One region of the Mesorhizobium sp. AD1-1 genome, then DNA from elsewhere that is predicted to be linked to it. Evidence: riboswitches for the same ligand, from Rfam matches in the RefSeq annotation. Region 1 holds a riboswitch; the other holds the start of a gene.
What was found. A riboswitch is a leader RNA that binds a small molecule or an ion and turns the genes downstream of it on or off. The one in region 1 is predicted to bind thiamine pyrophosphate.
Positions count from the first base shown of each region.

Region 2: it holds a riboswitch for thiamine pyrophosphate, as region 1 does, so the genes downstream of both, LB519_RS21715 (Ykof family thiamine-binding protein) here and thiB (thiamine ABC transporter substrate binding subunit) in region 1, are expected to answer to the same signal.

Region 1 covers NZ_JAIUGP010000002.1:37,347-45,194, forward strand. Annotated here, with positions in the region: gene LB519_RS03660 (RNA polymerase factor sigma-32) at 1-421, shown strand, start outside; gene LB519_RS03665 (M48 family metalloprotease) at 446-1,915, opposite strand; gene thiQ (thiamine ABC transporter ATP-binding protein) at 2,174-2,965, opposite strand; gene thiP (thiamine/thiamine pyrophosphate ABC transporter permease) at 2,958-4,583, opposite strand; gene thiB (thiamine ABC transporter substrate binding subunit) at 4,592-5,590, opposite strand; TPP riboswitch at 5,634-5,748, opposite strand; gene LB519_RS03685 (thiamine diphosphokinase) at 5,836-6,495, shown strand; gene LB519_RS03690 (ABC-F family ATP-binding cassette domain-containing protein) at 6,497-7,848, shown strand, end outside.
Region 2 covers NZ_JAIUGP010000012.1:87,227-95,074, forward strand. Annotated here, with positions in the region: gene LB519_RS21695 (methyltransferase family protein) at 227-922, opposite strand; gene LB519_RS21700 (ABC transporter substrate-binding protein) at 1,095-2,117, opposite strand; gene LB519_RS21705 (ABC transporter ATP-binding protein) at 2,110-2,877, opposite strand; gene LB519_RS21710 (ABC transporter permease) at 2,874-3,635, opposite strand; gene LB519_RS21715 (Ykof family thiamine-binding protein) at 3,728-4,336, opposite strand; TPP riboswitch at 4,327-4,440, opposite strand; gene LB519_RS21720 (hypothetical protein) at 4,624-4,941, shown strand; gene msrA (peptide-methionine (S)-S-oxide reductase MsrA) at 5,011-5,529, opposite strand; gene LB519_RS21730 (glycosyltransferase family 39 protein) at 5,611-7,158, opposite strand; gene LB519_RS21735 (hypothetical protein) at 7,458-7,848, shown strand, end outside.

The DNA.
Region 1 (7,848 bases):
GCTCTATCGCGAAGTATCGGAAGCACTCGGCGTCTCCGAAGCCGACGTGGCGATGATGGATTCGCGGCTGTCGGCTCCCGACTCCTCACTCAACATGCCGGTTGCCGACGATGCGGGTTCGACCGAGCGCATGGATTTCCTGGTCTCGGACGATCCGCTGCCCGACGAGATCGTCGGCGACAAGATCGATGTCGCGCGCCGCTCGCTCTGGCTGAGGGAGGCGCTTCGCGCGCTCAACGCACGGGAGTTGAGGATCATCGAGGAACGCCGGCTTAACGACGAGGGCGCGACGCTGGAAGCGCTCGGCGAAACCCTCGGCATCTCCAAGGAACGCGTCCGCCAGATCGAGGCCCGCGCCATGGAAAAGCTGAAGGTCGCGTTGGTGAAGCAGAATCCGGAGTTCATGGCGACTGCCGCCTGAACGGCGGCCGGCGTCCGGAGGTGCCTACTTGTCCGTGACGATCTTGACCTTGTCGCCGGCCGAAACCGCGGCACCAGGCGACAGCGCGTTGAGGACGCGGAACAGGTCGAGCTTACGGTCGACGCCGACCATCTGCGCCGAAAGCGAACCCATCGTCTGCCCAGGCTGGACAGTGACGACGCGGATGCGCAGCGGCTTCAGCGCCGCCTTTTCGGCGGCACTCAAGATCCGGAACGAGCCGCTGACCGAGCGGGCGATTGTGTCCAGCGACGTGCTGGCCGAAGGGGCCGCGGTCAGCAGCCGGTAGACCTGGCCGCCGGCGCGGATCACCGCAATGTCGAACTGCCAGCCTTCGGCGCCGGCATGCGCGGTCGCTGCCTCGTTGCCGTTGATGGTTTCCTGCCTGACGCTGCTGTCGACGAGACCAGCCACCCAGCCGCTGCGGATATAGTCCGTCAGCGCCCGGTTCTTGTCGATCGACACGCCATCGAAACGGATCGCTATGTCGCCGGGGCCGGTGGCCGTCACCGCTGCCGCCGAATTGTCGATGATGAAGCCGTCCGGTACCGTGAACGAAACGCCAAGGCCCGGATGCAGGAAGGTTTCGCCGCGCACATAGCCTTCTTCCGGCGTGTCGCCATAGAGCAGGCCGTCTATGCCGGCGAGGAAGGAATCGCGGTCGCGCGTGCCGACGCCCGGCGCGCCGAACTGGCGGGCATGGCGCTGCGCCAGATCGATGCGCTGCGGCGTATTGGGGTGCGTGGCCAGGAAGTCGAGGCTGGCGTCGGTGGCGCCGCTGATCGAGCGGAAATCCGTGTAGGCCGACATTGATTGCAGGAAGCGGCCGGCGGCGAAAGGATCGTAGCCGGCCTCGCCGATCGACTTGATGCCGATGGCGTCGGCTTCCAGCTCCTGGTTGCGCGAGAATTGCGCGAGCCTCAGCTTGCCGCGGATCAACGCCGCCTTGGCGGTCGGGCTGTCGCCGAGCACATCGGAAACCACCTTGGTCGCCAGGCCTTCCTCTGCCTCGAGTTGCTGGCGCTGCAAGCCGTGATTGGCGGTGACGTGGCCCATCTCATGCGCGATGACAGCGGCAAGCTCGGCCGAATCATTGGCCAGCGCCAGGAGGCCGCGCGTGATGTAGAGATAGCCGCCCGGCAGCGCGAAGGCATTGACATTGGGCGAATTCAAAATGGTGATGCGATAGGTCTGTGTCGGGTTGGCGGACACCACCGTCAAACTACCGACCACCTTGGCGACCATGCGCTCGAGCTTGGGATCGGAATATTCGCCGCCATAGGTCGCCAGGATGCGCGGATGCTGCGCCCTGGCCAATTCGGCGAGCTTGTTGTTGGCGCCGACATTGTCCACCGTGATCGGCTTGTCGGAAGGCTGGAAGCCGGATTCCTGAACCTCCGGCGGCGTGAACATCTGGCAGCTTGCCAACGCCACGGCAAAGCCGGCCAGCGCGAGAAAGCGCGCCAGCGGTTTCATTCCCAATGTGTTAGCGCCGATCGCCAGAACGGCTTCCTTTCGGGTCCCGGCACATGACATTGAAAATCGGGGACGATCTTCAGAATGTTCACGTGCCATATCTCAAACTGCTGCAGTATCCGCGGCCCATCCCAGGGGCGGGCGCCGGATACTGCAGGCAAATCACGGCCTGTGCCGGACCGGTAGGGCGGACCTAGCCACACTCCCCCGGTCATGGCAAGCAAACGCCACATCGCCTGGAGCCGGTTTGACCGTAAATTATGTCCGCTTCCGGGCAACATCGCGTGATGTGGAATATCCGGCACCCGCGCCGATATAGCGCCGGAACGCCTCCGGACCAGCCCCGGCAAAGAAATCATCAGCCTTGCCGGTGGCGGCGACCAACCCATTGTCGACAAACACCATATGCTCGCCGATGCGGCGTGCATCCTCCGGCTGGTGGGTGACGAACAGCACTGTCATGGCGCGTTCGGCATGAACGGCGGCAACCAGGTCCAGCATCTCGTCGCGCAAAGCCGGTCCGAGCGAAGCGAAGGGCTCGTCGAGCAGCAACACCGGTCGGTCGCGCACCAGCACGCGGGCCAGGGCGACGCGCTGGCGTTCGCCCCCCGAGAGCTCGCGCGGCAGGCGTTTCTCCTTGCCCGCAAGACCGGTGCGCGCAAGCGCCTCGGCGACCGCAGCGCGGTCCGCCTCGGTCAGCCGCAGGGATGGCGAGCGGCCGAGCCCGACATTCTGCTCGACGGAAAGATGCGCGAAGAGATTGTTCTCCTGGAACACCATCGACACCGGCCGCGCCGAGGCCGGCTCGGCGCTGACATCGACACCGCCGATCAGCACGCGGCCCGACCGTGGGGTCTCGAAGCCGGCGACCAGATTGAGCAGCGTCGACTTGCCCGAACCGCTCGGCCCCATGATGGCGGTGATCGTCGCCGCGGCAAACTCGACATCGAAAACAAGCGGCGCCTCGCCATAGCTGCCATAGCTGAACGACACTTTGTCCAGCCGCACCGGCGCGCCCTTCGCGAGCCCGTTGGCCGCCTTTTCACGCATCACGGACCTCCTCCCTTCCCAGCCAGTGCGCCGCCACGACCAACGCGAGACAGACGAGGCCGAGCAGCAGTGCGAGGCCGGCGGCATCCTCGGTGCGGTAGCTGCCCATCCGAGCCAGAAGAAGGTAGGGCAATGTCTGCACGGAATCACTGCCGAACAAGGCAATGACACCGAGATCGCCGAGCGACAGCGCCATGGCGAAAGCGAAGGCCGTGGCGAGCGGTCGCCGCAGCGACGGCCAGTCGACCAGCATCAGCCGGTTCCAGCCCGCAATGCCGAGCTGTGCACAGAGCCGTTCGTGACGCTCGCTCGCTGCATCATAGGCGGGACGCACGGCGCGGAGCGCAAACGGCATCGCCATCACCGCGTTGACGGTGACGACCATGACCGGAGCGATGGCGAAGACATCGCCGACATGGCGCAACAACAGGAACCAGCCGGCGCCGACGACGATCGGCGGCACGACCAGGACAAAACCGGCGCCTGTATCGGTGGCGTGTTCGAGCAGTGTCTTTGCGCCGGCACGGCGGTTCAGCGCCAGTGCCCGCCGCGCCATGGTCAGCGCCAGCGACAGCATCACCGAAAGCAGCGCCGACAGGAAGGCGAGCGCCGCGCTGGTCAGCGTTGCCTGCCGGACAGTGGCCTCGCCGGCCAAGCGGGCGAGATCGGCACTCAATCCGGCCATCACGGTTGCCGCCATCGGCCCGACAACGAACAGCAGCGCCAGGACGATGAGTAGCGCGTTCAACCAGGTCTCGCTCCGATTGACCGAAAGATAGCGGCGTTGCGCGACCGGCAAATTGGTGTCGCCGACCACATTGGCGCCTAGCCGCGTCAGTGCCAGCACCACGATAAAGGTCAAGGCGATCTGCAGCAGCGTCAGTGCAACGGCCCGCGCGGGATCGAAATCGAAGCGCAGCGCCTGGTAGATGCCGACCTCAAGCGTCGTCGCGGCCGGCCCGCCGCCGAGCGTCAGCACGATCGTGAAGGATGTGATGCAGAGCATGAAGACCAGCCCGGCGACGCCGGGCAGTGCGGCGCGCAGCGTTGGCCATTCGATCAGCCGGAACGCCGGCCGGGCCGCCATGCCGAGTTGGCTCGCCAGCCGCCATTGGTCGGCCGGTATGGTCTGCAGCGCCTCGAGGAACAGCCGCGTCGCCAGCGGCAGGTTGAAGAAGACATGGGCGACGAGAATGCCGGACAGGCCATAGATGCCCGGCCAGCTTCCGCCGCCGATAACGGCAAGCACGCCGGCGAAATAGCCGGCACGGCCATAAAGCGCCAGGATGCCGAGCGCTGCAACGATGGCCGGCAGCGCCAATGGCACGGCGAAGATCTGCAGGATGAAGGCGCGGCCGAAGAAACGTGGATGCCGCGACAGAGCGCGCGCCACAAACAGCCCCGGGATGACCGAAAGCAGCGTCGACAGGACCGCTTGCCAGAGCGTGAAGCGAATGACGCGAAGCAGATAGGGATCGAAGGCTGCCCAGGCGCCCGAGAAATCATGGGCGCCCTCGAAAAGCAGGCCGGCAAACGCGCCGCCGATCAGCAGCGCGATTGCAGCGAGCGCGACAATGCCGGCACTGACGCGGGAATCCGTGGAATGCGCCGGCGCCATCGCGCTGCCTACTTGCTCATCGCCGCCAGCCATTCATCGACCCAGGCCTCGCGGTTGGCAGCGACCTCTTGCGGGCTGAACAGCAAGGTCTTCGTTGGCTTGACCAGTTTGTCGAAGGCCGGATTGAGCGGCTTGTCGGTCTTGCCTGCCGGGAACATCCAGTTGGTCTCGGGGATGGCATCCTGGAATTTCGGCCCGGTCATGAAGGCCATGAACTTGGCCGCCAGCGGATTCTTGGCTCCTGTCGTGGTGATACCCGCCACCTCGATCTGCAGATACTCGCCCTCCTCGAAGGAGGCCGCCTGGTAGCGCTCCGTGTTCTCGGCGACCATGTGGTAGGCTGGCGACGTCGTGTAGGACAGCACCATCGGCGCCTCGCCCTTGGTGAACAGCCCATAGGCCTCGCTCCAGCCCGGCGTCACGGTCAGCACCTTGGCCTTGAGCTTGGCCCAGGCCTCGGGTGCCTTGTCGCCATAGACCGACTTGACCCAAAGAAGCAGGCCGAGGCCTGGCGTCGAGGTGCGCGGGTCCTGGATGACGATCTTGTCGTTGGCACTGCCTTCGATCAGCTCCTTCAGGCTCTCCGGCGGCGTCTTCATCTTCTGCGTGTCGTAGACGACAGCGAAATAGCCGTAGTCGAAGGGGACAAAAGTGTCGTCGCTCCAGCCGCCCGGCACATTGACATCCGTCACCGCGCCATGCGGCGCGAACAAGCCTGACGCCTTGGCATCGGCGGTGAGATTGGTATCCAGGCCAAGCACGATATCGGCCTTGGTCGATGCGCCTTCCAATCTGACGCGGTTGAGCAGCGCGACGCCATCGGCGACCGAGACGAAGTCGACGTCGCAGCCGCATTCGGCCTCGAACTCCTTCTTCACCACGGGACCCGGACCCCAGTCGGCGGTGAAACTCTCATAGGTGTAGACGGTGAGCTTGTCCTTGGCCAAGGCGGGCCCGGACAAGGCCACGACCGTTGCTGAAACAAGAGCGTATAAAAGCGTGCGCATCGGCGCCTCCTTCGTTTGAATTGAAAGGAATTGAGGCGTCGGACTGTCCGAAACGTCTAATCCCTCCGCCGGTACAAACCGGATCAGGTTCAGCGGGTTGGCGAGACTGCCTCTCAGCCGGTCCGCGAAGATCGCGTCCGGCACCCCGTTAGAGCGTTTCGACACATAGGCCGGGCCGATCCGCCATGCAAGCGGGAGTTTGCCGCCTTCCGTTTCCCGTGCCGGGCTGGTAAGGGCCACACGATATGAGCACATTCACCATCCTGCTTGGCGGCGATCTCATCCGTACGCCACGGCTCGACCGTCAGGTCAAAGGCTCCCGCGTCATCGCCGCCGACGCCGGCATCGGTCATGCGCGGTTGCTGGGTCTCGTGCCGGAGCTGTGGGTGGGTGATTTCGATTCGGTGCCGGCGAACCTGCCGGACGATCTCGCTTCCGTGCCGCGCCGGACCTTCCCGGCGGAAAAGGACCAGACCGATGGCGAACTTGCCGTCGCCGCGGCACTGGAGCGCGGCGCGACCCGCCTGGTGCTGGCCGGCGCCTTTGGCGGCAAGCGCGCCGACCACGCTTTTCTGCATCTGTCGCTCGCCCTGCGGCTGGCGGAGGCGGGAACGGACGTGCTTTTGACCAGCGGCGCTCAGGAAGGCATCCCCCTGCTGCGCGGAACGGCCGGCTTCGACTATGCCGACGGCACGCTGTTTTCGGTGCTCGGCTTTTCCGAGCTCGACGGCCTGACCGTCACCGGCGCCAAATGGCCGCTCGCTCACGTCAAGGTGGCGTTCGGTTCGTCGCTGACCATTTCCAACGAGGTCAAGTCCGACAAGACCGGGGGCCGCCTCGAAATCGCGCTCGGCCATGGCCGCGCGATGCTGCTCGCTCATCCCTATCCCTTACCTGAAAGCTGACATGGCCCCGCCCCTTCTCAACCTCGACGGGATAAAACTGACCTTCGGCGGCACGCCGCTGCTCGATGGCGCCGCCTTGACGGCTTCGGCCGGCGACAAGATCGCGCTGGTCGGCCGCAACGGGTCCGGCAAGTCGACCCTGCTGAAGATCGCCGCCGGCCTGATCGAGCCGCAGGACGGCGAAGTGTTCCGCCAGCCTTCGGCGACCGTCCGCTATTTGCCGCAGATGCCCGACATGGAAGGTTTTGCCACTGTCCGCGCCTATGTCGAGGCCGGGCTTGGCCCCGCCGACGATCCCTACCGCGCCAGCTATCTGATGGAGCATCTCGGCCTGTCGGGTGAGGAACGTCCGAACGACCTGTCGGGCGGCGAGGCGAGGCGCGCCGCCCTTGCCCGCGTCATGGCGCCGGAGCCCGATATCCTGCTGCTCGATGAGCCGACCAACCATCTCGACCTCTCGGTCATCGAATGGCTGGAAGAAGAACTCATCCGCACCTCCTCGGCGCTGATCGTCATCTCGCACGACCGCCGCTTCCTCGAACGCGTGTCGCGCGCCACGGTCTGGCTCGATCGCGGCCAGACCCGCAGGCTGGACAAGGGCTTCGGCCATTTCGAGGAATGGCGCGACCTGGTTCTGGAGGAAGAAGAACGCGAGCAGCACAAGCTCGGCCGCCAGATCGTTCGCGAAGAGCATTGGCTGCGCTACGGCGTGACGGCGCGGCGCAAGCGCAACATGCGCCGGCTCGGCGAGTTGCAGACCATGCGTCAGCGTTTTCGCGGTCATCGCGGGGCCGAAGGGTCGGCGACCATGGTGGCGAGCGACGCCACCGAGTCCGGCAAGCTGGTGATCGAGGCGAAAAACATCGAAAAGAGCTTTGGCGATCTCACCGTGGTCAAGGCGTTTTCGACCCGCATCCAGCGCGGCGATCGCATTGGCCTGGTCGGGCCGAACGGCGCCGGCAAGACCACGCTCTTGAAAATGCTGACCGGCGAGATGAAGCCGGACGCCGGTTCGGTGCGGCTCGGCACCAATCTGGAGATCGCAACGCTCGACCAGAAGCGCGAGGCGGTCGACCCGCAGGAGACGCTGGCACAATATCTCACCGATGGGCGCGGCGAAAACCTCGTCATCAATGGCGAGCAGCGCCACGTCGTCTCCTACATGAAGGATTTCCTGTTCAAGCCGGAGCAGGCGCGCACGCCGGTGCGCGAGTTGTCCGGCGGCGAGCGGGCGCGGCTCCTGCTGGCGCGCGTGTTGGCCCGTCCCGCAAACCTTCTGGTGCTCGATGAGCCGACCAACGATCTCGACATGGAGACGCTGGAACTGCTGCAGGAACTGGTCGCCGGTTTCGC
Region 2 (7,848 bases), on a different contig from region 1:
GTGGCGGGCTTTCCGATCGGCCGGAGATGGCGAGAAGCCGATTGCAGAAGCAATTACGCGAGGTAGTGAGTTTCAGCTTCACAGAGAGAATACTGAAATTGAAGTGTGGTATATATATCTCAAAATTTCTGAAATAATAAAGTTGTAACATTAGTTTGCACAAACAATGCGCAGGTCTATTGACGATCAACGTTGCCAGTGTGGTTGCTGCGCGCCGGGGCGCTTGTCAAACGACGCCGTAGAACAGCCTGTAGTGGACGCGCTTCATATAGTCCCGGTACTCCGGCGTGGCGGCCAGCAGCGCCTCTTCGCGCAGGATGCGGTGCACCTGGAAGAAGGTGATCACCGCGTAGACGGCTAGATTGTAGAAGGAAAAGGCCGATAGCAGGAACAGGACATGGCCGGCAAGATAGCCGGCATAGATCGGATGCCGCACCAGACGGTAGGCACCGCCTGTCATCACGCCGCGATTGCCCGGCAGAATGGCGAAAGAACGCCCCAGCGATATCTTTCCCCAGATCACGAACCCCAACGCCAGGGCCTGCAGCGGCGCCGCAACATGGACCGGGATGATCGCCACGCCCGGCTCCAGGTCGATGAAACCGACACCGAAGCTGGCGATCACGGAGACAACCACCGTGAGCGGGTTCCAGTCGCGAACCTTCGGCCGACGCGACAGAAGCAGCCAGGTAAAGGTCAGGATCTCGGAAATCGCCACCAGCGCCACATTGATGCGCGTCGGGTCGAGCATCAGGTGATACACGCCGCGGTAGACGAACATGCCCGCGAAGGCCAGCGCGCAGATCCGAAAGAAACCTTCGCGCAAATCCACCAGGATCTCACGCTTTCGGGCTGCGGACAGAATCGTGCCGTCACTGACGTGCGAAAGCGCCTCGCTTTTTGATATGAGCAATGCAGACACCCCAATGATCCCTCAGGGCGACCTTTGCACGCAACCATTGCCGGGCAGTTAATCAACAAGATCAGATCGGTCTTAAACTGGCTGTCGGGGAGCCAGGGCGCCGCTTCCAGACGACCTGCTCCACGCGGTCGCCCAGAAAGACTGGCGACCCATGTCATTTGGTTTTGCCAGACTAGCTCAGATAGTCGTTGCGGAAATAGCTCCCGAAATCCGGGCGTCGAGCAACCAGCTTGCCGTCGGAATCGCGCAGAATGCCGGAGGCGAAGAGATAGTCGCCAATCGCTTCCATCTTGGCCGGATCCATCGTCCCGATGGCCCCGCTTTGGCTGCGTAGATAATGGCCGTCGATCAATGCCTTCAGCGAGGCGTGGATCAGCGCCGGATTGGTCAAGGCATCCTTGTTTGCAGCGATCAGCAGGGTTGCCGCATCGTCGGGGTGGTCGACAGCGAACTGGTAGCCGCGTCGCGTCGCCTGAACGAAGTCGGCCGCAGGCTTGGGATTGGCCTGGAGATAGGCTTCGCTCGAAGAGATCAGCGTCGTGTGCTCGTCAGGCACGCCATAATCGGCATAGACGAAGCTGCGCTGCTTGACGCCCCTGAGCTCGGCTTCGACACCCTCCCAGGTCGAGACTTCGAGCGTGAAATCGACCGACCCATTGGCCAGCGCCTCATAGGCTGAGGTGCCGAGCGTCACCGTCTCGAAATCGCCCTTGCCGCCGTCGTGGCGGATGATGGTCGATATCAGCGCGTTTTCCCAGGCACTGCCGAAGCCGCCATAGATCAAGCCGTCGAGGCTTCTTGGGCTTTTGATCTCGTTGCGTGCCGCATTGAAGACCACGCGGCCTGTTTCGGACTGCACCACCGCATAGACGCCCTTCAGATCCGCCCCGGCGGTTCTCTGGGTGAACAGGCTGATGGTGCCGTTGATGCCGAAATCGGCGACGCGGTTTGCGACCAGCGTGCCAGCACCGGTATCGCTGTAGGGCAGGATGTCGACCTCGAGTCCGGCCTCGCGATAAAACCCTTTGTCGCGGGCAACGAACAGTCCGATGTGGTTGGTGTTGACCGTCCAGTCGAGGGCGACGGTGACCTTTTGTGCCGCCGATTGTGCTCGAGCCCGACGCGTTCCGGCAATCAAGGGAAGGCCGGTGGCAAGGGTCAGCAACAAGGCCTGCCGGCGCGTCAAGTCAGTCATGATCGTGTCCTTTGGATGGATTGGGGTTGAGGATGATGTCGAGGATTTCGGCCTCGAGCGCGCTTGCCTGGCGCGCGGCATCGCCGCCAAGGCTGCGCGGGCGCGGCAACGGCACCCTGATTTCACGCACGATGCGGGCCGGGCGCGCCGACAGCACATAGATGCGGTCGGACAGGAACACGGCTTCGCGCACGTCATGGGTGATCAAGAGCGCCGTCCAGCGATGATGCCGCCACATCTGTTCGAGCCAGCGCTGCATGGCGGTGCGGGTCAGCGCATCGAGCGCGCCGAAAGGCTCGTCGAGCAGGAGCATGTCGCGCTTCTGCACCACGGTGCGCAGCAAGGCCGCGCGCTGGCGCATGCCGCCGGACAGCTGCGCGGGAAAATGCCGCTCGAAGCCGGCAAGCCCGAATTCGGCAAACAACGGCGCAACGCGCGCCCGCGCCGCCTGTCTCCTCATACCTTGCACTTCGAGCCCGAGCGTCGTGTTGTCGAGGATGCGCCGCCATGGCATCAGCGCGTCGCGCTGCGGCATGAAGGCGAAGTGCCTGCCGTGGTCGTCGAGCCGCGCGCCGTCGAACAACATCTCGCCCTCGCCATGCTCGGCGCCGGTCAGAAGCTGGAACAGCGTCGACTTGCCGGCACCCGAGGGTCCAAGGATCGAGACGAACTCACCAGCGCCGACGCTGAGCGAAATATCGGCCAGCACGTCGAGGCCACCGAACGCCTTGTGCACATGCCGCAGTTCGAGCCGGCTCATCGCCAGGCCCCCTTCCCGGCAGTTTCCCTGCCGGCTCGCTCCCAGGGCATGGCAAGACGCTGCAGCAACACGGTCAACCCGAACAGGACAAGGGTCAGCGCCGCGCTGACACCGACGGCGGCAAGAACCAGATCAGGACGGAAATTGTTTTTGGCGTTGAGCATGTAGATGCCCAGTCCCTTTGCGGCACCGGCATACTCGGCGAAGATGGCGCCGACCACCGCATAGGTGATGGAGATCCTCAACCCGGCAAAGAAGTAAGGCAGCGCCGAAGGCAGCCGCGCGAGCAGGAAGATGCGCCAGCGCCCTGCCCCCATGGCGCGCAGCATTTGCCCGATCTCGGCCTCGGTCGCCTCATAGCCTTCGACCAATGCGACCAGCATCGGAAAGAAGGTGACCAGCGCCACCAGCATGATCTTGGGCGCCAGCCCGAAGCCGAACCACAGCACCACCAGCGGCGCGATCGCCACCAGCGGCAAGGTCTGGCTGACGATGAAGACGGGAAACAACGCACGCCGCAGCGGCTGGAAGAAGTCGACCAGCATCGACAGCACGAAGGCTGCGCTGAGCGAACAGGCAAAGCCAAGAAGCGTGGCACGGATGGTCGGAACGGCATTGTCGGCCAGCGCCTCGCGATTGAGCATCGCTTGCTCGAAGACGCGTGACGGCGCCGGCAGTATCGTGGCCCTGATGCCGGAATAGGTGGCATAAAGCTCCCACGCCAGCAGGAGCAAACCGGCCGAGATCATGGCCGGCATTGCCTTGACGAGAAAGCTCGCGATCGGGCGCGAAGCGACTGATGATGAGACCACGGGAGATAACCTTTGACGGCCGCGAGAGCGGCGCGGCTTCAGACGGCCGACGGGCTGTTGGCCGAGACCGTGACGTCGAGGGTTACGTGGCCAGCGCCTGGTCCGAAACGGCAGAAAGCCTCGTCCAGCGCCGAAAAGATCGCACCGGCATCACCGCGCAGTTTCGTGCAGAAATGTTTGGAGCGCTCATAGACGCCGGACTGCTTGAGAAAGTCTATGCAGCCGTAGATCTCGTCCATGTGGTCGTCTGTGCCCATCACATAGAGCGAGAACTGCGCCGCCGCAGGCTGGCCGGTGGCAGCAGCATTGCGCACCGCCTCGATGGCCGCGTCCTTGCGCGGGCCGAGTGGACCGACGGGCCCGCCAAACGCATCGGAGCGGCAGATCGGATCGTCCGGCTCGCCAGGGCAGCCGCGCGAGATGGTGGCCGACAACACGCAATGTTTGCCGCTGCGTGCCGCCGCCACGAAGAGGTCGCGCATGGCAGGAAACAGCACTTCGGGCGGCCCGACCAGCAAGGTCGAGATGTCGTCGGTCTCGATCCTGAGTTTGTCGCGCCAGGGATCGAGCGCACCGAGCGCGCCAAGGATGACACCGACGAAATCGTCGGTCATGGGATATAGGGAAATCTGTGCGCCTGAAAACATCGCCCGCCTCGCTCCGCTGGTATTACCCAGATCAGCTTCTAGGGTCTGTGGGCTTGCCGCCCCCGTCTCAGCCCCGACCGTACGGAGCACCCCTGTGGATGTGCGCCTTAAAGCATCATTCGAGTTGAAGGAAAAGCCGTTTTTTTATCGCACTGCGCCAAAAGCATTGCGCCAGGGCGGGAGCGGCTGGCTCTGCCGGCGCGAGAATTTATCGGGAACCTTCACCAGGCCGCGAGGTTGTCCCACCAGTCGCTACGCGACGAGTTCACAGACAATGGAGACAAACCATGTTCATGAAAATCCTCGCAGCTTCGGCGCTCACCATTGGCCTGGCGACATCGGCCATGGCGCAGAGCAATGGCACAAGCGGCACCGACGGATCCGGCGGCAGCGGCAAGTCGGTCACCGTCGACCCAAATACGCCGGCTTCGCCGAACACGGTAGACCCCGGCACGACCAACAGTACGACGGTAGCACCGGGCGCCACGAATTCAAACGCGGATGAAAATTGCCCTGCCCATCCGCAGGGCGCACAGCCCGATGCCAGTGGTACGTCGCCGGGCACCACCGCGCCGACAGTTAACGACAACCATTGCGGCAAGTAGGAATTGCAATGAAAAGAAGCCGCGGAGCGAGCGCTCCGCGGCTTCTCAAATCCTGTCGTATCAGTGAAACTACGGCACCGCTTTTTCCCGAACCGGCAGCTTCCACCCCGGCCTGACGAAGTGGCAGGTGTATCCGTTGGGATATTTCTCCAGATAGTCCTGATGCTCGGGCTCGGCTTCCCAGAAGGGGCCAACGGGTGCGACTTCGGTGACGACCTTGCCCGGCCACAGGCCCGAGGCATCGACATCGGCGATCGTGTCCTCGGCGATGCGCTTCTGTTCGTCGCTGGTGTAATAGATCGCCGAGCGATAACTCGTCCCGACATCGTTGCCCTGGCGGTTGCGGGTCGTCGGATCGTGGATCTGGAAGAAGCGTTCCAGCAGCGTGCGATAGCTTATGATGGCCGGATCGAAATTGATCTCGATGGCTTCGGCATGGCTGCCGTGGTTGCGGTAGGTGGCGTTGGGCACGTCGCCGCCGCTGTAGCCGACACGGGTGGAAATGACGCCGGGATAGCGCCGTATCAAATCCTGCATACCCCAGAAGCAGCCACCGGCAAGGACTGCGCGTTCGGTCGAAGTCGCCATATCACGTCTCCTCAAGGCAAGTTTGTCTGGACATAGATGGGCATTGTCACCTGCTTCGTCCAGCGGACCGGCGGATCTGCTTCAGTTGCTCGGTCGGGCGAGGCCGTCGATAGCACCCGGCAACTGCCGCGCGCCAGGCGGAATGGCGGCGAAGCTGATCGCCACCGGCGGCGCCTTGAGCGACCAGTCGAAAAGAACGGTTTTGACCGGGATGTCGCCCACCCACGCCTGCAGATAAGATGGCACATCGCGCCCGGGCCAGACCAGCAATATGCCATGCTCGCGCAGCCGCTCCTTGGTGATCCAGGGGGCGTACTGCATGTTCAGTTCGGTGAAGATCGAGGGCTTGTCATAGGCATTGAGGCCCGCCAGCGGCGCAATAAGGGCATGGCCGCCGACGATGTCGAGCCGATCGGGCGTCGCAGCGTGCCAGACAGCCTCTGCCTCATCCGAGATCTTTTGCGCCGGCCAGCAGACGGCGTCCATGCGCCCACGCAGATTGCATTTCGTCCAGCGGATGCCCGCATAGGCACCGGATATGCCGACAATGGAGATGAGCGCGCAGATCGCCAGCTTTCGCATCTCGATGGCGCCGAGGCGATGGCCCAGCAAGGCGAGCGCCACAACGCCAGCAAGATTGTACATCGGCGCGCCCCAGGCCTCGCCGGCGCCGGTGAACAGGGACGCCACCATCACGAGGATCGCCGGGCCAACCCCCATCCACAAGAGATAGACCAGCGTGCCGCGCCCGACGGGCTTTTGCGGCGCGGGCGAGCGCCGCAGCAGCCCTGACATCGCCAGCACCAGAAGAAAGCCGCAGAACCCAGCCATCTGGACGCCGATATAATAAAAGCGGGAGCGATGGGCCACCACCCACTGATCGCGCCAGGCGGCATAGGTCAGCGGCAGGAAATCGACGCGGCAGAGTTCGGCGGCCAGTGGAGCGGCGACAGCGCCGAAAACCGCGAGCCCGAGCCATGGCCAGGGCGTGGCGAGCCGACTGCGTGCGCGTGTGTCCGACAGCAGCCAGATCGCCCCGAAAAGCAATAATAGGCCGGTGGAAAGCTTGGCATAGAGCCCGACGCCCGACACCAGCCCGAGCGCCAGCCACCAGCCCGGCCCACCACCACGGCCCGCACGCCACAACAGCCAGCAGATAGCGGCCCAGAAGGGCATCTGCGCGTAGTCATGATTGAACTGTGGGGTCGGCCAGCCGAAGAAATAGAGCGACGGCATCAGAAGCACGGCGGCCAGCGCGCGGGTTCGCCCGAGCATGTCGCGGGCCAGCAGATAGACTAGCACGAAAGTGGCCGAGATCGTTAGCTGAGCCACGAGATATTGCGGCCAGCGGAACGATCCGGTCAGAAGATGGCTGATCTCGAGCAGCCAGCCGGGAAGCTGTGGATGCTTGTAGGTCAACAGCACCCATTCGCGGCCCCACATGAAGCCTTCGACGACATCGTTGGGCGGTGACACGTCGACAAGCGCGGGCGCCACGGTCCAGCACAGGATCTGTGTCAGGCACAAAAGCGCTAGGCCGGCTTCTGGATAGCGCGTCAGCCCCTGCCAGATCGACGACTGCCGCCAGTCGCCTGGAACAGAACTGCCGACCGGCAGCCAACCGTTCATGGGTTCGTCGATTCGCGTCATGCGGTGGATAAATCACACCGGACGGTTTTTGGAACAGCCCAGAACTCGAAGCTTACGAAAATGTATACTTGGGTGACCATGGCAAAACCAAGATTGAGGCAGAGTTTCGCGCCACCATGCCGCCTCTCTCATCATCACATGCCAGCAGGACAACAATGGAACACGCCGTCCCGGAGCGCCCTGAACATGCCGGGCACGGCGCATCGGGCGTGATCGCGGCAGGCGTCGCCTACGCCTGACCGGTTCCCGTCCCCAAAAAAGCATCCAGGATTTGATAAATGCGCCACCACCATGCCGTCATCCACTACCGTGCGCTCGATTTCTGGATGGCCCGTGCGGCCGTTCTCGTCATCATCTGCCTGCAGCTTCTGGTCATCAACAATCTCTCATTCGGGCCGCGCTGGCTAGCGCCCGCGCTGGAGGCCGCTCTGCTGCTGCCCTTGTCGGTGGCCACCGCCTGGACACAGGCCGCCACCCGCAAGGCGGTCGAGGACCACGAGTGGCATGCGATCGGCCAGTTTCGGGTCATGATCCGCAGAACAGCCCTGACCATGACCGCCATCATCAGCATCATGAACTGCGGTTCGCTGGTCCTGCTGGTGCGTGCCTTGCTGGAGGGCCATGCCGGCAACAGCGGCACGACGCTGCTGATCGACGCACTCAACATCT